DNA from 4 places in the Desulfobaculum sp. SPO524 genome. Region 2 is predicted to be linked to each of the others. Evidence: riboswitches for the same ligand, from Rfam matches in the RefSeq annotation. Region 2 holds a riboswitch; each other region holds the start of a gene.
The links. A riboswitch is a leader RNA that binds a small molecule or an ion and turns the genes downstream of it on or off. The one in region 2 is predicted to bind cobalamin.
Positions count from the first base shown of each region.

Region 1 (5,021 bases), on a different contig from region 2:
CCTTGGGGAAGAGCGCGCGAGGAGCGAGGTTGCCGGAGTTGGAGGAAGCGGACGTGTGCGCCACGACCTTGCCCTTCAGGTCCTCCAGCTTCTTGTAGGGGCTGTCGGCGCGGACGATCATGATGAGGTTGTAGCCCTGGAAGCCGTCGGCGTAGCCCTTAACGGCCATGGGCACAAAGCCGGCCAGATTCACGGCAAAGCCGGTGGGGCCGGTGGAGAAGCCAGCGATATGCAGGCGACCGGAACGCATGGCCTCAACTTCGGCGGCGTTGGACTGCACGGTGTAGTACACAACGCGCTTGCCGGTAGCTTTCTCAAGGTAGGCCTGGAAATCGGCGAAGGCATCCCTGTACACTGCGGGATCTTCAACAGGCGTGTAGGTAAAGACCAGGGTGCTCGGGTCGAGCCATTCGGACTCGTCCTTGGGGCTATCTGCCACCAGGTCGCCGTCCTCATCACAATACAATTCGTCAAGCTGACCACGGTTCAGGCAGTCGCCAGCAAAGGCGACACTAGCACTGGCAGCCATCAGCAGGACCAGAAGAGCGGTAAGAAATCTCTTGGCCATCAGAAACCCTCCAATCGGTTGTTTCAAACGGGACTCCGTTCTCGACTCTCGTACCGCGGCTTGAACCCCACACGCCGCGGCCTCCATTACACTGCAACACAGAGGATGCCCTGCATCCTCTTGGCGGGAATTTCCACGCCCGCCTGCGGTGCCCTTATATGATTTCCCCGCTTTTCACAAGATTATTACGATCTTGTATCGGTTTTTTCTATGGCAGGCGCATTTGCGATGCCCGCGAATTCCTGCGATGGTTTCTGCCCATTTTTTGATTCAATCCCCGGCGGCCAATGCCGCGCCCAAGCTGGCGCGGTCCATCACCAGCGCCGCCCTGACGACGGAGGAGACGTTATGCCCCTTATGCAATTGCCCCAGCTGCTCAGCACGCCCCGCACCACCGCCACCGCCCCCGGAGCGCTGTCCTCGCTCTTTACCCATGCGGCGCGGTTCGGGCCACGGGGCGTGCTTGTCCATGGGGCGAGCCTTGCCGCATCCGGCGCACTGGCCCGCCTGCTTGGCGACTGCCCCGGCGATATGGATTGCCGCGCATGGCAGCATCCCGGCGGCGAGCCCACCCTCCATCAGCTAACCGACCTGCTCTGCGCCGCGCGCGAGCACGGTGCGGACTGGATTGCCGCTGTGGGCGGCGGTAGTGTGCTGGACATCGCCAAAGGCTGCGCCGGGCTTTATCACCAGACCGGCGATGTGCAGCAGTACCACGATGGCGAAACCATCATCGGCGACACCCTGCCCTTTATTGCCGTCCCAACCACGGCGGGTACCGGCTCCGAAGCAACGCCCGTCTCGGTGCTCACCAACACCGAAACGGGCGTCAAAAAGTCCTTCCGCAGCCCCACCATGACCGCGCAGGTGGTGCTCCTGGACGCCGAACTTCTTACCGGATGCCCGGCCAAGGTTGTGGCGTCGTCGGGGCTGGACGCCATGACGCAGGCCATTGAATCCTACACCAGCAGATACGCCACGTGGTTCTCGCAAACGCTGGCCCTGCGCGGGCTGACCCTGCTGGCGGAGCATCTGCCCCGCGCCTATGACGCCGCCACCGACGGAGAGATCCCCCTGCCCCATGCCGAGGGCATCCTGCTCGGGAGCTTCCTTGCCGGGGTGGGCTTTGCGTCCTCGCGCCTTGGGGTGGTCCATGGCCTTGCCCACCCGCTGGGCGCGCGCTTCCACCAGCCCCACGGCCTGACCTGCGGCGTCTGCCTCCCCGTTGCCATCGAACTGAACCGCGAAACCATGGGCGCGCAGTATATGGAAATGAGCGATGCCATCGGCGCAGACCTTTGGGAAACCGTCCACGCCCTGCTGGCGCACTTTGGCATCCAGAACCCCTTTTCCGGGCAAACGCTTGCCGACCGCGACGCCGTTATTGAAGAGGTGCTGGTTTCCGGGTCCACCAAGGCCAACCCGCTGCCCATCACGCGTGAGCATGTAAACTGGCTGCTGGACCGCCTGCTGGCTTAGGTCACATGGGCGGGCGCCCTCTCCATAAACGCACAAAGCCCCGAACAGTCTCCTGCTCGGGGCTTTGTGCGTGGTCTCGCCCACAGGGCATAGCGCGCTATTCCAAACGCCCTTTGCCGCGCAATGTCTCGCGAATGGTTTGGGTGACGGTCTCCCACGTCATGGGCTTGCCCACAAAGGCGTCCATCCCCGCACCAAGGAAGCGTTCCACATCCTCGTTGGTGCTGTAGGCCGTCATGGCAATGATAGGAATCTCGCAGTCCAGCACCCCGGATTCCTGCGTCCGGATGCGGCGCGTGGCCTCGTCCCCATTCATCCCCGGCATGCGGATGTCCATAAGCACCACGTCAAAACGCTGCTTGCACAGAATATCCAGTGCCTGTTGGCCGTCGCCCACGGTTGTAACGCGGTGCCCTTCCCGTTTGAGAATCATCAGCACCACGGTTTGATTGACCGGATTGTCCTCGACCAGCAGTATCTCCAGTGGCGGCAGCCCCGCATCGCGCCGCGCCGCACTGGCCTTGCCAGCCCCATTTTTCCCACGCTTTATTTCATCATCCATAACTGCCTTGGCCATGCCGTGTTTGCAGAATTGCCCCGGCCCTCTGCAAGCGCCTCCCATGCACGCCATCACACAACGCCTGTCCACCCCGTACCCAACTCTGACAAACACACGGGAATTCCAGACGTTCCCTAGTATAGAATATACATACCGTTTTTTGTCAATGTTTCGGCCAAATCTGCCTGTCCGGCGGTGGCTTACGCCACACCTTTCTCCTGCCATGCACAAGAACACTGCTATTCCAACATGTTGCAGACTTGTCCACACCACCCCGCAACGGCCAAAAGGTCTCCGCAGCGCGCAGGCCGCCTTGATTTATGACTCTTTTTCCTGTGTGGCCATCAACAGATCCCCATTGAGAATGCTTTTCAACACCCTTCTCTCTCCCCACAATCAGCCAAAACCGTCCACACCCATCCGGAATGCGCACCATCCATGCCCGCCGCGCGCGCACTTTCCTGCACCTGCGGCGCTCAGGGCGCTGTCGGCAATCTTACACTTTCCACACACCAAAGTTTATCCCCTGCTATTTCGGGCTGTTAAGAAATATACCTTGTGGACAACCATGTGGATTTTCACCCCTTTTGGGCCCTTTTTTTCTAAAACGCATGAAATACTTGCGTTTTCGACTAACCCGTCAGTTTTCCAACACCCCTTTACCTCATGGCGCTTTTGGACTATGCTTCTAGAAATTATCTGCTTTTCATAAGCACTTCAAATTACTACTGATTTTCTTCCTCTTCGAGGCGTTTCGGCACTGGTGAACCCGGTGCGAATCCGGGGCGGTTCTGCCCCTGTAACCCGCGCCGCCGCTGGCGGACATGGCGACCACCACACCGCCACCCAGCAGCCCCGCGGGAAGCCAGACCACGGTCCGAAGCACTCTAAAGAAAACGAAGCGCCAACGCGGGGCGTGGCGGCTTCGTGTCTAACTCTCCAACGCGTTAGGAATGCAGTACATGCAACCCTGGAAATCCGTTCGTGGCTTTGAACGCTTTAGCTTGTGCGACTGGCCGGGCAAAACCTGCTGTGTCATCTTTCTTGGCGGGTGCAATTTGCATTGCCCTACCTGCCACAATGCCACCATGGCATGGCACCACGACACGCTGCCGACCCTTGACCAATCCGCCATGATGCGCTTTTTGCAAAACCGCACCAAATGGCTGGACGGCGTCACCATCACCGGCGGCGAACCCACCACCGTGGACGGTCTGGAGACCATCCTCGCCGACATCCACGCACTGGGCTATGCCATCAAGCTCGACACCAACGCCATGAATCCCGGCGTGGTGGCCGACATGCTGGCAACGGGCTATGTCACCACCTTTGCCGTGGACGTCAAAGGTCCCTACGAAAAGTACCCGGCCCTTACCGGCAACGCCGTCTCCGCCGAAACGGCGCAGCACAATGTTGAGCGTATTTTCGCCATGGCGCAGGACAACCCCGGACGCTTTTACTTCCGCACCACCCGGGTGCCCCTGCTCACCGATACGGACATCGAAACGGTCCGCGGGTACCTGCCCGCCGGCTTCCCCCTCACCGAACAAAAATACATAGAACCTCGGAGGACGTCAGATGCCCAGACAGATTCTGAAACGAGACGGATGCATGGAGACGTGGTCACTGGAGCGGATTGCGAGTGCCATCCTGAAGGCGCTGCAAGCCAACGGGGTGAAGGATCCGCTGCTCTCCAAGCGACTGGCTCGTAAGGTCGAATCCAAGCTGAGCGGCATCGAAGTCGCCGAGCAAGAGCACGTGCAGGACCTCGTGGAGCAGGTCCTGATGGAATCCCGCATGTACGGGGTTGCCAAGAAATATATCATTTACCGCGAACGCCGCCGCGAACTGCGCGCCCACGACAACGCCTATCTGGATGTGAAGGACACCATCGACACCTACCTGTCGAAGGCGGATTGGCGCGTGGCGGAAAACGCGAATATGTCGCACTCCTTTCAGGGGCTGATGCTGCACCTTTCCGGCTCCATTCAGGCGCGCTATGCACTGGAGAAGTATCCGGAAGAAGTCCGTCAGGCGCACGAGCACGGCTATTTCCACATCCACGACCTGTCCTTTGGCCTTGCCGGATACTGCGCAGGCTGGAGCCTGCGCGACCTGCTGCTGGAGGGCTTCAACCTTGAGGGCCGTTCCTGCGCTGGTCCCGCGCGGCATTTTGATTCCGCCCTCGGGCAGATGGTCAACTTCCTCGGCACGCTCCAGAACGAGTGGGCCGGGGCGCAGGCCTTCAATAACGTAGACACCTACCTCGCGCCCTTTATCCGTCACGACGGGCTGGACTACGAGCAGGTGCGTCAGGCCATGCAGAAATTTGTGTTCAACCTGAACACCACCTCGCGTTGGGGCGGCCAAAGCCCCTTCACGAACATGACCTTTGACCTCACCTGCCCCAAGCAC
Region 1 is NZ_JBJDSB010000005.1:38,817-43,837, forward strand. Features, by position in the region: gene phnD (phosphate/phosphite/phosphonate ABC transporter substrate-binding protein) at 1-568, opposite strand, end outside; gene ACI3L3_RS14505 (iron-containing alcohol dehydrogenase family protein) at 917-2,047, shown strand; gene ACI3L3_RS14510 (response regulator) at 2,145-2,624, opposite strand; cobalamin riboswitch at 3,345-3,503, shown strand; gene ACI3L3_RS14515 (anaerobic ribonucleoside-triphosphate reductase activating protein) at 3,569-4,318, shown strand; gene ACI3L3_RS14520 (ribonucleoside triphosphate reductase) at 4,218-5,021, shown strand, end outside.
Region 1: another riboswitch for cobalamin. It lies ahead of ACI3L3_RS14515 (anaerobic ribonucleoside-triphosphate reductase activating protein); the one in region 2 lies ahead of ACI3L3_RS07645 (ribonucleoside triphosphate reductase).

Region 2 (5,021 bases):
GGCCCTTGGCCTCGTCGCCAATCTGGACGCCGCCCTCGGCGACTGGAATCCCGGGGAAGCTAACGCCATCAGCGTGCGGCTGGAAGACGCCCTGGACGCACTGGAAGAGAAAGCTCCGGCACCCAAATAGCCGGGGATAGAAACGAAAACGAAATCGGGAGAGTCTCATGGCTTCTTTGAACAAGGTAATGCTTATCGGCCGTCTTGGTCGTGACCCCGAGCTGCGCTACACGCAGGCCGGCCAGCCCATCGTGAACATGCGTATGGCAACGGACGAGTCCTACACCAACCAGCAGGGCGAGCGCGTGGACAAAGCCGAGTGGCATTCCGTCGTCGTCTTTGGCCGTCAGGCCGAACCCTGCGCCAACTACCTGCGCAAGGGCAGCCTCGTGTACGTTGAGGGCAGCCTGCAGACGCGCAAGTGGCAGGGTCAGGACGGCAATGACCGCTACAGCACCGAAGTCAAGGCCCAGCGCGTGCAGTTCCTGGACTCCCGGAATACGCAGCAGCAGGGCGGCTACGACGCTCCGCGCCAGCAGCAGGCTCAGCCGCAGCAGCAGTCCCAGCAGTGGGGCGGCCAGCAACAGCAGCCGCAGCAGCAACAGCAGCAGCCTGCTGAAGACCTCGGCCCGGCATTCCCGTCCGAGGCATCCGGCATGGATGATGTGCCGTTCTAAACCGCGAAGCGGTAGGTGCCATATAAGGCATTTGGGAGGGCGACAGCGATGTCGCCCTCTTTTTTTGGGCTTTCGGCCCGAGGGGCGATGCGCCTGACGCGCCAGAGCGAAAGTTCCACCCGCTGTGGGGGGAGACAGTCGGCGCTCGACGACAATTCCGTTCCGGTACGCGAGGAGTATCTAGGCCTTTTTTGTCCGCTCTTGAGGCAAGGTGGCGTCCTTCACCACCGCCGCTCCAGAGGGCGGTGGCGGGCCGAGAGGGCGGGGCGCCACGTACAGCGCGCGGGTGCGCCGCGCGGCATCCTGTGCGTCATTCCGAGGAAAACGCCGCATGCCGGGCCAGCGCGGGAAACACCTCCAAATTCTGTTGCCCACTTGTGCGAAGGCGCAGGGAAGCGTAGCGTAATGATTGAGCTTTCCAAACGCTTTGGCGCAAGGAGGAGTCATGCCCGCACCCCGCGATATGTCGTTCTACCGCTACGATGAATCCCACCGTTTTGCGGCGGAGTATCCGCGCCTTGCGCGGCAGGTTGTGGCGGATTTTGAACTGACGCAGGGCCTGTGCCTCGACCTTGGCACCGGCGGCGCGGCCCTTGCCATTGAGATGGCAAAACTGACGCGCATGCGCTTTGTGGGCGTGGACAACAACGCCGGGGCGCTTGGTCTGGCCCGCGAAAATGGTCAGCGGCACGGCGTGACTTCCCAGCGCCTGTCCCTTGTGGCGGTGGATGTGCATGCGTTGCCGTTGGCGGCGGGGAGTGTGGACTTTGTCATCAGCCGCGGGTCCATCCCCTTCTGGGCGGACCGGAGCCGCGTCCTTGCGGAGGTGCACCGCGTGCTGCGTCCTGATGGGCGCACATTCATCGGCTGCGGCTTTAGCCGGGACCAGCCCCAAGAGGCCGTGGAGAAGATGCGCCCGGCGTGGGCGCGTGAGGACAGCGACGATGAGCGCATGCGCTGGCGCGACCCCGATGTGCTACGCGGCATACTGGAGGCCGCGGGCGTAGAGACGTATCTCATCATGCGTCAGCCCGGATATGGGCACTGGATAGATATCCGCAAATAGTCCCTGCTGGCGGCGCTATTCCCACTTCAGTATGGGGCGGAATTTTCGGGAAAATGGGCGGGGGCGTTTTTTGAAGGAAATTGCGCCCGCCAATCCTGCGGGGTGCGAGTGTCATCTCGCTGTCAGCCGTACCAGGCAGGGGTTTCGCCCCTGTGGAGGGCTGATGATTTTCCCTGAATTTGGGCAGTATTTGGCAGTATTCGGCCTTGAGTGCCCCATACGTTTTTGCTAGGTACCGCTCACTCATTACGCAGTGAACTTCAGGTGCCCACAGGGCAACCAAGGAAATCCGGTGCGAGTCCGGAGCGGTCCCGCCGCTGTATTCCCAAGCATTTCACGGCAGTGCCTTTGCGGCGCGCCGGAGAGGGGAAAGCCAGTCATCCTGCCTGAAGCGTTTCTGACCGTCCGGGGTACGCGGATACCACGGCGGGCAAGAAATACATCCCCCGAACCCTCCCGCGGCAAATCTTGGGCCGCAGGGTAAAAATCATGGCACGACGGCTTGAAGCAGTATCGTGGTCGCATGTGTTTTGTCGTGTGCGATCCGGCGCTTTGTGCCGTCAGCGGAGACCCGATGCCGAAACAGATTCTCAAACGCGACGGTTGTCTTGAAACCTGGTCCACGGAGCGCATTGCCGGCGCCATCTTGAAGGCTCTCAATTCCAGCGGCATCAAGGACCCGCTCCTTGGCAAGCGCCTTGCCCGCAAGGTTGCCGAGCATATCGACGCCGAAGGCGTGGACGTTCCGGAGCAGGAATACGTTCAGGACACTGTGCAGCTGGTGCTGATGGAAGCCCGCCTCTACTCCGTGGCCGAGCGCTACATCATCTACCGCGAAAAGCGGCGCGAGATGCGCAACCAGAATCAGGCTTACATCGACATCTCCAAGATGATCGAAAGCTATCTGGACCGCTCCGACTGGCGCGTGAACGAGAACTCCAATATGGTGCATTCCTTCCAGGGACTCATCCTGCACATGGCCGGTTCCGTTCAGGCCCGGTACGTGCTGGAAAAGTACCCGGAAGAAGTCCGGCAGGCCCACAACCACGGCTATTTCCACCTGCATGACCTGTCCTTCGGCCTTGCGGGCTATTGCTCCGGCTGGAGCCTGAGGGACCTCCTGCTGGAAGGCTTTAACCTCTCTGGCCGCTGCTCCTCCACGCCGCCCAAGCACTTTGACGCCGTGTGCGGACAGATTGTCAACTTCCTCGGCACGCTGCAGAACGAGTGGGCCGGCGCGCAGGCGTTCAACAACGTGGACACCTACCTCGCCCCCTTCGTGCGTGAGGACGGCCTCAGCTACCACGATGTGAAGCAGCAGATGCAGAAGCTGCTCCACAATCTGAACACCACCTCGCGTTGGGGCGGCCAGAGCCCGTTCACCAACTTTACCTTCGACTTCGTGCCGCCCAAGCACATGGCCAAAGAGGCCGTGATCATCGGCGGCAAGCTGATGGATTCCACCTACGGCGAATACGCCGAGGAAATGGAAATGATCAACCGCGCGTTCCTTGAAGTGATGCTTGAGGGCGACGCCGACGGCCGCATCTTCTCCTTCCCGGTGCCCACGTACAACGTCACCTCCGACTTTCCGTGGGATTCCGAGTCCGGCAAGCTGCTGCTGAAGATGACCTCCCGCTACGGCGCGCCGTACTTCCAGAACTTCATCAACTCGGACCTGAACCCCGAGGACGTGCGTTCCATGTGCTGCCGCCTGCAGATGGACCTGCGCGAAATCCGCAAGAAGACCGGTGGCCTGTTCGGCGCCGGCGACCTGACCGGTTCCATCGGCGTCGTCACCCTGAACCTGCCCAAGCTGGCCTATCTGGCCCACAACGAGGAAGACTTCCTCGACCTCGTGGCCGAGTACGCCAGCCTTGCCAAGGACTCTCTGGAGTACAAGCGCAAGCTCGTCACCCAGAACCTTGAGGCGGGCATGTTCCCGTTCTCGCGCCGCTACCTGAAGAATGGCTACAAGGGCCACTTCTCCACCATCGGCGTTATTGGCGGCCACGAGGCCTGCTTGAACCTTCTTGGCAAGGGCATCGAGAGCGAAGCCGGTCTGCGCCTGATGCGCCGTACGCTGAAGCACCTGCGTCAGCTCATCGTGGACTTCCAGGAAGAGACGGGCAACCTCTACAACCTTGAGGCCACCCCCGGCGAAGGCACCTGCTACCGTCTGGCAAAAATCGACAAGGACCTGTACGAAGACATCAAGACCTCCGGTCAGGATGTGCCGTACTACACCAACTCCACGCTGCTGCCCGTAGGCATCACCTCCGACGTGGTGACCGCGCTGGAGCACCAGAACGAGCTGCAGACCGTGTATAACGGCGGCACCGTGTTCCATACCTTCCTCGGCGAGGCCGCGCCCTCCGAGGAAAGCGTGAAGAGCTACCTCATCCGCGCCATGTCCAACACCAAGATTCCGTATATCTCGGTGACGCCCACCTTCTCGGTGTGCAAGGAGCACGGCTACATCTTCGGCGAGCACTTCTCCTGCCCCACCTGCGGTGAGGATACGGAAGTCTACACCCGCGTTGTGGGCTACTACCGCCCCGTGAACCGCTGGAACAAGGGCAAGCAGGAAGAGTACCGCGACCGCAAGGAATACGCTATGGAGTCCTTCTGCGGTTGCGAGTGCAGCGCCTAGCACGGGCGAGAGCAGCGGCCTTTTCGAGAGCGTTTTCACAGGAGTTCATGCATGATACTCAGTGCGCAGCAGTTGCGCGCCCTCCGGCAGCGTAACGATGAAGAATTGCGAAAGGGGCAGTACGCCAAGCACGGCTACCCCGCGCATACCATTCGCGACCTGTTGCAGACCGTGGAGGCGCTGAAAAAGGAAAAGAAAAAGTGGCAACGCCTTGCCACCACGCGCGGCAAAACCCTCGACGAAATCCATGAGCTGGCCGAGAAAAACGGCAACGGCGATGGAAACGGAGAGTGCAGCTAAGTTGCCCGCGCCATACCGCCATACCAAAGGGCCGGGAGGATATATCCTCCCGGCCCTTTTTGCGTGCTGCCCCAGCAGGGAAGGGGCGCAGATTTCTGCCGCAACGGGGCGGCCGGAATTGTTCAGCTTTTGCTCCAAAATGTGTTGAGCGTGGGAAAAGCCTTGTCCCATCGGTGTATTTCGGATTTCGAACAGCCGCGAATTGCGTTACCCTTGATGGGAGTCGATACGTCCGCCGCGCGCTGGCGAGGGCGCGCGGCACAAGCTTCACCAGGGGGACAGGATGAAGATAGCAGTCGAAATCACGGTGTTTAACGAGGTGATT
Region 2 is NZ_JBJDSB010000002.1:441,906-446,926, forward strand. Features, by position in the region: gene ACI3L3_RS07630 (hypothetical protein) at 1-130, shown strand, start outside; gene ACI3L3_RS07635 (single-stranded DNA-binding protein) at 168-677, shown strand; gene ACI3L3_RS07640 (class I SAM-dependent methyltransferase) at 1,123-1,743, shown strand; cobalamin riboswitch at 1,989-2,148, shown strand; gene ACI3L3_RS07645 (ribonucleoside triphosphate reductase) at 2,318-4,396, shown strand; gene ACI3L3_RS07650 (hypothetical protein) at 4,448-4,696, shown strand; gene ACI3L3_RS07655 (hypothetical protein) at 4,980-5,021, shown strand, end outside.

Region 3 (5,021 bases), 390 kb from region 2:
AATCTCGCGGGCATAGGCCATAATGACAAGGCCGCCCACCAGCATATACGGCACGGCAAAGCCCACATGCTCCCAGCTTCGCCCCTGAAAGCTGCCCATCACCCAAAAGACGATGCTGGACATGGACTCCTCGTCCAAACTCTTGAGGAGCGCAATAAGCGCGGAGAGAAACGTCGCCACCACAATGCCCGCAAGGACGACCGTCTCGCGCCGCAGGTGCCCGGCCACACGGCCAAGGGAAAGAACAGCGGCCAGCGCGCCAAGCGCGCCAAGCATGGCCGCAAGGGGCAAAACGCCCGGACCAAAGACCGTGTGTACGCCCGCAAGCCCGAAGTACAGCGCGAGTGAAGCGCCAAAGGCCGACCCCGTGGACACGCCAATGGTGAACGGATCGGCCAGCATATTCTGCAGAATTCCCTGAAACACGGCCCCGGCGGCGGCCAGCGCCGCGCCCACAACCCACGCCAGACACACGCGGGAGAGCCGGATATCAAGAATCACCACAGACAGCGTCGGGTCTGCGGGCGCATCCACGGGCAGGCCAAGAGCAGAGGCCAACACCGCAAACACGTCACGTGCGGGAAGAGGCAGGGGGCCGAACAGACAGCCCCCGATAACGGATGCGCACGACACCGCAGCAAGCGCGCAAAGGAGCACGCGCCGCCGTTTTCGGGCCGCACTTTCCTGCGCAAAGGTCTGCGTCAGGACCGCGTCGTTCATAGTTCCCCCTGCCATTACAGTCTACTGCGCCAAACGGCCGAAGGCGTCTTCGGCGTGACCAAGCCAAATGGCCGCGAATTCAGGGTACTCGGCAGTGCCCTTCAACACACATTTCGGCGTAATGCCGTTGGCCTTGAACACGGACTTCCAAGAGTCGTCCTCGTCGCCCGCCATGTCGTTCTGGGCATGGTCGCCCGCCACGGACATCAGGGGCATCAGCCATGCGGTCTTGATGCCACGGTCCTTCAGCTCGGCCACAATGGTGTCCAGAGAGGGCGTGCCCTCAACGGTGCCAACAAAGATGTTGGGGTCCTTCTGGGCAACATACCACTGCAGACCGGGGTAGAAAATGTTGCCGGAGTGATGCGTGCCGTGGCCCATGAGCACAACGGCTTCGTCAGCCTTGCGCTCGGCGGGAATGGAGGACTGAACGGCCGCAGTCACAGCCTGCATGTCGGCATCGGTCGCCATCATGGGGCTGCCCACCGTGACCTGCCGGAAACCGCCGGGACCACCGCTGAAGCGGCTGACCACGCTGAGCACCTTCTGGTGGAACTCTTCGCCCGGAATGGTGTGCAGGGACTGCACGGCAACATGGGTGTAGCCGTCATCCAACATTTTGGAGAGCGCTGTGGTCACGGAATCCAGCTCGCGGCCTTGCTTCGCCAGCTTGTGGCGGATGATGTTGGACGTGAACGCCCAGCGCACGTCAAGACCGGGGTGGCTCTTTTCAAAGGTGGCTTCAAGACCGCGCAGAGCCTTGTCGGCCTGAGGAACACTCGTACCAAAGGCCACGAACAGCACACCTTTCTTCACAGGCTTTCCCTCACCATGCGATGCAAATGCAGTGGAAATCGACAGGACCAGCGCCAAGAGGCACAGCGCGAAAACGCGCGTGCCAGAGAAACGGGATGTGAGCATTTGAACTCGCTCCAGTGAAACCGCAGGCGGGCGTCACCTGCCAATACAGGAAGAAAGCCGGCGCGCAGCGCCGGAGTGCGTCAGGGGTGTACCCCGAACATTCGGGATGAGGTCCATGCAGGCAATAGCCCTCGTTGCCGGCATGGCTGACGCAAGGCCCTGAGGCAGGTCTTCTGGCTCGTCCGAATTCCACCCCTGCCTTCCCGCCGGGTGCGCGTTGCACGCACGTGGCAGTGGCTCTGTATGGGGTGCAAGACTCGTCCGCGCGGGCAATGCCTGCGCGGCGCCGGACTTACAGCGGCGGGTCCGCCCCGGATTCGCACCGGGTTCCCTCTTCAAGCCCCGCAAGTACGGGGCTACCTCAAGACGCGGGAAGCATAGGCGATTTCACAGCGCTTGTCACTGCACAAAACACCCACTCAGCGCCCACCAGCGCAGCCCAGCCGCCGTCAAAATTGCGCCGCCACACTCCCGCCTCCCGGTTTTTTCCAAACAATTTCACCCCACAGCACAAATGGCCCACTTGATGCATTTTCAGCCGCAAAGGCAGATTCACGGCGCACCGATGCGCGCCAAAGCATCCACCATTCACCATCTTGGAGCCATTATGCGGACCGTTATGACCATCATCCTCACATTGTGCGGCATCTTCACCACCTCCACCGCCATTGAAACAGAACACGCCATCTTCGCGGAGACAACACAGCACCGCATAGCGCCCGCACAACCCCAGCGGCACGTGGTCCGCATGGCCGTAAACGCGCCCACCTACTCCGCCACCACCACGCGGGGCACCCACGCCGCGGCCCAGGCACCATCGGACCAGCCCGGCGCGGCGCCGCGCCGCGAGGGCGCTCCCACATCCGCACCAGCCAAGGCCGCCCCGGCGCAGACCGCCGACGACGCCGTCACCGCACCGGCAGGGCTGACCCCGGACACGGACCACTCGCTTATCGCCAAGACCGTTGCCTCGCGCCTTATTGCCCTCACCGTCGATGCCATACGCAAAAACGCCCACGGCGAGCGTCTGGAACATGGCGTTATCGTCCCGCCCACCGCGCCATCGCCCGGTCCGCCGCCTCTGCCGCAGGGGTGCCTTGTGGTATAGAAATGCACGCCGCGGGTGAGATTCGCGGCAAGGCCGCTCTGCCCTTGACTTTGCAGGAGACTTGGTTACCTTTGTCCTCTTTATTTTGGCGACTCTGTTTAATTTCCGTGGAGGACATGCACATCCATGAGCGACTATAAGAAAACCCTGCACCTGCCCCGGACCAAGTTCCCCATGAAGGCGAACCTGACCCAGAACGAGCCGAAGACGCTCAAATTTTGGCAGGACACTGATGTCTACAAGACCATGATCGAGGCCAATGAAGGCCAGGAGAGCTACACGCTCCACGACGGTCCGCCCTACGCCAACGGGCACATTCACCTTGGCACCGCCATGAACAAGGTGATTAAGGACATCATCGTCAAGCACAAGAACATGCAGGGCATCAAGGCCGAATACGTCCCCGGCTGGGACTGTCACGGTCTGCCCATTGAGCATAAGGTCGGGCAGGAACTCAAAGCCAAGGGCAAGACGGACCTCCCCGCGCTGACCATCCGCAAGATTTGCCGCAGCTACGCGGAAAAGTGGATGAAGACCCAGCGCAAGGAATTTCAGCGTCTTGGCGTTTTGGGCACGTGGGACAACCCCTACCTGACCATGCGCCCCAGCTACGAAGCCGCCACCGCCCGCGAGCTTGGTCGCTTTATGGCGAAGGGTGGCGTTGTCCGCAACAAGAAGCCCATCTACTGGTGCAACGACTGCAAAACCGCACTGGCAGAGGCCGAGGTGGAGTACGCGGACCACACGTCCCCGTCCATCTTCGTACGCTTCCCCCTCACCGACAAAAAGGTGACGGACATCATCCCCGAGGCCGATCCGGCAAAGACTTTCGTCTGCATCTGGACCACCACCCCGTGGACCCTGCCGTCCAACATGGCTATCGCCTTCCACGCCGACTACGACTACGTCTGCGTGAAAAAGGGTGACGAGTTCTACATCCTTGCCGAAGAGCTGCTGGCCTCCTGCGCCGAAAAGTTCGGCTGGGACGAGTACACCACCGTGGCCACCCTCAAGGGCGAAAAGTTCGAAGGTCTGAAGGCCCGCCACTGCATCTACGACCGCGAGTCCCTGCTGGTGCTGGCCGACTATGTCACGCTGGAGAGCGGCACCGGCTGCGTGCACACCGCCCCCGGCCACGGTCCCGATGACTACATGACCGGCTACCGCTACGGTCTGGACATTTACTCCCCGCTGGACGACGAGGGCCGTTTCCTGCCCACCGTCGAATTCTTTGCGGGTCTGCGCGTTGACGAGGCCAACCCCCACGTCATCGACAAGCTCACGGAGCTGGGCAACCTTCTCGCTATGGAGAAGATCAGCCACTCCTACCCCCATTGCTGGCGCTGCAAGCAGCCCGTTATCTACCGGGCCACCACGCAGTGGTTCATCTCCATGGAGAACAACGACCTGCGCCAGAAGTCCCTCAAGGCCATTGACGAGGACGTGCAGTGGATTCCCGCATGGGGCCGCGAGCGCATCCATAATATGATTGAAATGCGCCCGGACTGGTGCATCTCGCGCCAGCGTACGTGGGGCGTGCCCATCATGGCCCTGCTCTGCAAGGACTGCGGCGAGGCATGGTTCGACAGCGACTGGGTCATGAACATCGTGGACAAGTTCGAGGAGCACGAAACCGGTTGTGACTACTGGTTCGAGGCCGCCCTTGAAGACATCGTCCCCGAAGGCCTGACCTGCCCGCACTGCGGCGGCAACCACTGGGAAAAGGAAGACGACATCCTCGACGTGTGGTTCGACTCCGGAACGAGCTTTGCCGCCGTTGTGGAACAGCGCGACGAGTGCTCCTACCCCGCCGACCTGTATCTGGAAGGCTCCGACCAGCACCGCGGCTGGTTCCACAGCTCGCTGCTGGCCTCCATGGGCACCCGCGACAAGGCCCCCTACAAGTCCGTGCTCACCCACGGCTATGTTGTGGATGGCGAGGGCAAAAAGATGTCCAAGTCCATCGGCAACGTGGTGGCCCCGCAGGAAATCATCGACAAGTACGGCGCGGACATCCTGCGTATGTGGGTTTCCTCCGAGAACTATCAGGCTGACGTGCGCATCTCCGACGACATCCTGAGCCGCCTCGTGGACGCCTACCGCCGCATCCGCAACACCATGCGCTTCATCCTCGGCAACCTCGGCGACTTCGACCCCAAGGTCAACGCCGTGGCCCCGGAGCAGATGCTGCCGCTGGACCGCTACGCCATGGACCTTATCCAGTCCATCCATAAGAAGATTGAGCGCTCCTACAACGAGTTCGAGTTCCACC
Region 3 is NZ_JBJDSB010000002.1:828,939-833,959, reverse strand. Features, by position in the region: gene ACI3L3_RS09325 (FecCD family ABC transporter permease) at 1-720, opposite strand, end outside; gene ACI3L3_RS09320 (sirohydrochlorin cobaltochelatase) at 742-1,536, opposite strand; cobalamin riboswitch at 1,787-2,020, opposite strand; gene ACI3L3_RS09315 (hypothetical protein) at 2,249-2,749, shown strand; gene ileS (isoleucine--tRNA ligase) at 2,876-5,021, shown strand, end outside.
Region 3: another riboswitch for cobalamin. It lies ahead of ACI3L3_RS09320 (sirohydrochlorin cobaltochelatase); the one in region 2 lies ahead of ACI3L3_RS07645 (ribonucleoside triphosphate reductase).

Region 4 (5,021 bases), 800 kb from region 2:
CCGCATGAGCCTGAGCGGTGTTGTCAACAGCATGTTTGACGATGCCCTGCCCCTGTGGGCGCAGAAGCTCATCGACCTGCTGTTCATCATCACTACGCTGGCGGCCACGGCGCTGACCCTCGGCCTTGGCATCCCGATGATTTCGTCCAATATCAGCCACCTGACCGGCATCCCGGACAGCCTGACCATGGGCATTGGCATCATCCTTGGCCTGTCCGTCATCTTCTCGCTCAGCTCCTACATCGGCATCGAGAAGGGCATGGCCCGCCTGAGTAATGCCACGGTGTACATCTGCGCCGGTCTTGTTGGATTCGTGTTCATCATCGGCCCCTCGGCCCTCATCATGAACAACACCACCAACGGCATCGGCATCATGCTCACCGAGTACCTGCGCATGAGCACCAACACCGATCCGTATGGCAACTCCTTCTTCCCGCAGTACTGGACGATCTTCTTCCTCGCGAACTGGATTTCCTACTCTCCGGGCCTTGGTGTGTTCATCACCAAAATTGCCAAGGGCCACAAGCTGCGCGACCTCATCCTTGTACTGGTCGGCGCGGGCACCCTCGGCACCAGCATCATCTTCGGCGTGTGCGGCACGTTCACCATGGACCTCATGAACACCGGCGCCCTTGATGCTGTTGGCTTCATCAACAACAACCAGCCCACCGCGCTGGTGACAGCCATCTTCGGCGAAACGCCGTTCCCGCTGGCCATGACCGCCGTGTACCTCATTGCCATGGTGCTGTTCACCGTGACCACCCTTGACGGTACGTCCTACTCTCTGGCCAGCATCTCCACCAAGCACCTGGACAAGGACGCCAACGTCTCCCCGATGTTCCGCCTGTTCTGGTGTCTGCTGCTGACGGTTATCCCGATTATCTTCCTGCTCATCAACGCGCAGCTGAATATCCTGAAGTCCTTCCCCGTGCTGATCATCGTCCCGATGATGCCTATCTTCGCCGTCCTCGGTTACAAGACCACGGCATACATCCAGCAGGTGTTCGGCAAGTTGGACGCCAAGGAAATCGAACTCTACTCCATCCGCCTGTCCCAGACGGACAAAAGCCCGGCCGAAATGCCCCCCATGGAGGCTGGCATTGCCGCCCCGGCAGCCGCTGACCCCACCGTCGGCGCCATGCTGAAGGACGACGCCAACATCGTCGCCCCGGCGCAGGCCGACTAAACCTGCGCCGCATCAGCCCGCGCCCACGCGGCGCAGACCGATGCACACCATCCCGGCTTGCCCCTCAAAGCCGACCGCACACCCGCCCCGGTTTCCTCAGGAAGCCGGGGCGGACTGCGTATGCAAGGCGTCGCCCCGCATGACTCCTGCTCTACCCCCTGCGCAACCATGCACATGCCAGCCCTACCAGAGGTGTATACAGCTCCGGGCCTTGTATTGGGCCGCATCCCCCATCTCTCACACTCTATAAACAACGCCGCCACCCTCTGAGCCGCCGCCTTCCACTTTTCCCTTGCCATCCAACAAAGCACATGGCTATTCTTCCCGCTCGTCCTCGCAAGGAAACGGAATACGGTGAAAATCCGTAGCGGACGCGCCACTGTAACTGACATATACCTTTCGCAGTCACTGCATTCCTCACATGCGGGAAGGCTGTGGAGCACAGGGTCAGAAGCCAGGAGACGCCCTTGCAGGCAGAGCACGACAGTCTCGCGATTTGGACTGACTCGTCATGCACGCCTTGCCACGCCCAACCGGGCGGGGTCTCTTTGTGCATTGTGTCTTCGCGCCAGTCGGTCGTTGCTCCTTGTTCATCACACATCAAAGGAGTGACCACATGCCTACCCACATTCTCGGTTTTCCCCGAATCGGAGCGAAACGAGAGCTGAAAACGGCTCTTGAAGCGTTCTGGAAGGGCGACCTCCCAGCACAGGAACTTGCCTCCACCGCCCAGTCCCTGCGCCGCGCTCACTGGGCGCAGCAAAGAACGCTGGACATGGTTAGCGTCGGCGATTTTTCGCTGTATGACCATGTGCTCGACATGAGCTTCACCCTCGGCAACATTCCGTCCCGCGCCACCGCCTCACCGGGCAGTGAACTGGATGCCTACTTCCGCATCGCGCGCGGGCGCTCCGCCGCCGACCGAAGCAAAGACGGCGTCAACGCCGGTGAAATGACCAAGTGGCTCGACACCAACTACCACTACATCGTCCCCGAATTCACCAAGGACACCACCTTCTCCCTGAACGCGGACCGCTTGCTCGACCAGCTTGCCGAGGCTCACAAGGACGGACGCCAAGCCAAGCCCGTCATCATCGGCCCCGTCACCTACCTTTGGCTCGGCAAAGCGAAGGATGACAGTGACAAATCAAAGCTGTTGCCACGGCTCGTACCCGTCTACGAACAGCTCCTCAACGCGCTCCATAAGGCTGGCGCGCAGTGGGTCCAGATTGACGAACCCATTCTTGTCACGGAGTTGGACGCCTCGTGGCGCGCCATGCTTGAAGCCACCTACAACCGCCTTGCATCAAGCCCGGTAAAGTCCCTGCTTGCCACCTACTTCGGCACGCTGGAGGAGAATCTCGACTTTGCTCTTGGCCTCCCGACCAACGGCATCCATATCGACGCCGTGCGAGGCCGCTCGGAAGTCCCTCAGATTGTCGACGCGCTCCCCGGTGACAAGGTCCTCTCCCTTGGCGTCATCGACGGCCGCAACATCTGGAAAAGCGACCTCACCGCACTGCTTGACTGGCTGGAACCTTTGGCGACGCAGTTGGGGGATCGCCTGTGGCTGGCGCCATCCTGCTCCCTGCTGCACGTTCCTGTTGACGTAGAACTTGAGGACGCCATGGACGCAGAAATCCGCAGCTGGCTTGCCTTCGCCACGCAAAAGCTAGATGAACTGCGCATTCTCGACATAGCGCTCACGCAAGGACGCGACGCCGTTTCCACCGATTTGGCCGACAACGCCCGGGCCATACACAGCCGCCAAACCTCCACAAGAGTCCACAATCCCACGGTGAAGGAGCGCGTGCGGGCCATTACGACAGAGATGGGGCGCCGCAACAGCCCGTACAATGAGCGCCGAAACAGACAAAAAGACGCCCTCAACCTTCCCCTCTACCCAACGACCACCATTGGTTCCTTTCCGCAGACCAAGGACATCCGCGCCGCACGACTGCGCTTCCGCAAGGGGGAGCTCGATACAAAGGCCTACACGGAGCAGATGCGCCACCAGATCGAAACCGTCGTCGCAGAGCAGGAAAAGCTCGGGCTGGACGTCCTGGTACACGGTGAACCGGAACGAAACGATATGGTAGAATACTTCGGCACGCATCTGGAGGGCTACGCCTTCAGTGCCTATGGCTGGGTCCAGTCCTACGGCTCGCGGTGCGTCAAGCCGCCCATCATCTTCGGCGATGTCTCCCGCCCCGGTCCCATAACCGTGAAGTGGAGCACCTTTGCCCAATCCCTCACGGAGAAGCCGATGAAAGGCATGCTCACAGGCCCGGTGACACTCCTCAACTGGTCCTTCGTCCGCAACGATCAACCCCGCGCACAATCCTGCCGCCAGCTCTCCCTCGCCATGCGCGACGAAGTTCTGGATCTGGAAAAGGCGGGGATTCACGTCATCCAAATTGACGAAGCCGCCCTGCGTGAAGGCCTGCCCCTGCGGAAGTCGCAGTGGAGCGACTACCTCGACTGGGCCGTTGCATCCTACAGGATTACCGCCAACGGCGTGCAGGACGTCACCCAGATTCACACGCACATGTGCTACTCGGAATTCAACGACATCATCGCGGCAATTGCCGACATGGACGCAGATGTCATCACCATTGAGACGTCCCGCTCCGATATGGAACTTCTCGATGTGTTTGACGACTTCTCCTATCCCAATGAAATAGGGCCCGGCGTCTATGACATTCACTCGCCAAACATCCCGTCTGTGGATTCCATCGTGGACCTGATGCGCAAGGCCGCACAACGCATCCCTGCCGAAAGGCTCTGGGTCAACCCCGATTGTGGCCTTAAAACACGCGCATGGCCCGAGACTCTCGCCTCTCTTGAAAACATGGTTACAGCCGCCAAGCAGCTGCGCGGCCAGTAGCACCACCTTGGTCGCATCCGCGAGGATGCCGCCATGCCTTGTGCGCGGCCTGTCCCCTGAGCAGGGAAGCAGGCCGCGCTTTTTGTCTCACTCCCTCCCCCCTTCGCATCCGCAGCCGTAGGGCCACAGCCCAAGCCATCCGCACAGAATACAGCCCCACTACCGACGCGAAACTCGCACAAAGAACGCCCATACACGGCGATGCCTCTTGAACTCTTTCCTTGCGTCATCACCTCAAAAATGAGTGTATAGAGAGTATGGAGGTGTATTCCATGCGTTGTGCTCTTGCCCTGCTTCTCACCATCGTGCTCTGTGGCGCGGCCCCATCCGCACTGCATGCTGCCGAGCCGCTCCGCATCTATCTCGACGCCGACAGGTCAAGCGCGCAGGAATCCACAACCGCCATTGAACGCGGCATCAAAACCGCCTTGGCAGAAGTCCACAACACACTCCTTGGCCGCCCGGTGGAGCTGACCGTCCTCGACCACCGGGGCAATGCCATGCGCAGCCTTGCCAATCTCAAAGCCGCCGCCGCAGACCCCAATATGCTGGCAGTGTATTGTGGCCTGCACTCTCCGCCCGTGCTGACGAACCTCTCTTTCATCAACGACAGCGGGATTCTGCTGCTCAACCCGTGGGCCGCCGCAGGCCCTATCACGCGCCCCAAAAGTGGCCCAAACTGGGTCTTCCGCCTTTCTGTAGACGACACCAAGGCCGGAAAAGTCATCATCAACCGCGCCATTGCCCAGCGCGGCTTCACCCGCCCCGCCCTGCTGCTGGAAAAAACCGGATGGGGATTCTCCAACGAAAAGATCATGGTCAACGCCTTGGCCGCGCATGGAGCCTCTCCGGCCGTCACCAAACTGTTCAACTGGGGCATCAGCGTGCCCGCCGCCAAAATCATGCTCCGCGACGTGGTCACCGCAGGGGCGGACGTCATCATCTTTG
Region 4 is NZ_JBJDSB010000002.1:1,240,052-1,245,072, forward strand. Features, by position in the region: gene ACI3L3_RS11050 (BCCT family transporter) at 1-1,186, shown strand, start outside; cobalamin riboswitch at 1,482-1,671, shown strand; gene metE (5-methyltetrahydropteroyltriglutamate--homocysteine S-methyltransferase) at 1,803-4,073, shown strand; gene ACI3L3_RS11060 (ABC transporter substrate-binding protein) at 4,346-5,021, shown strand, end outside.
Region 4: another riboswitch for cobalamin. It lies ahead of metE (5-methyltetrahydropteroyltriglutamate--homocysteine S-methyltransferase); the one in region 2 lies ahead of ACI3L3_RS07645 (ribonucleoside triphosphate reductase).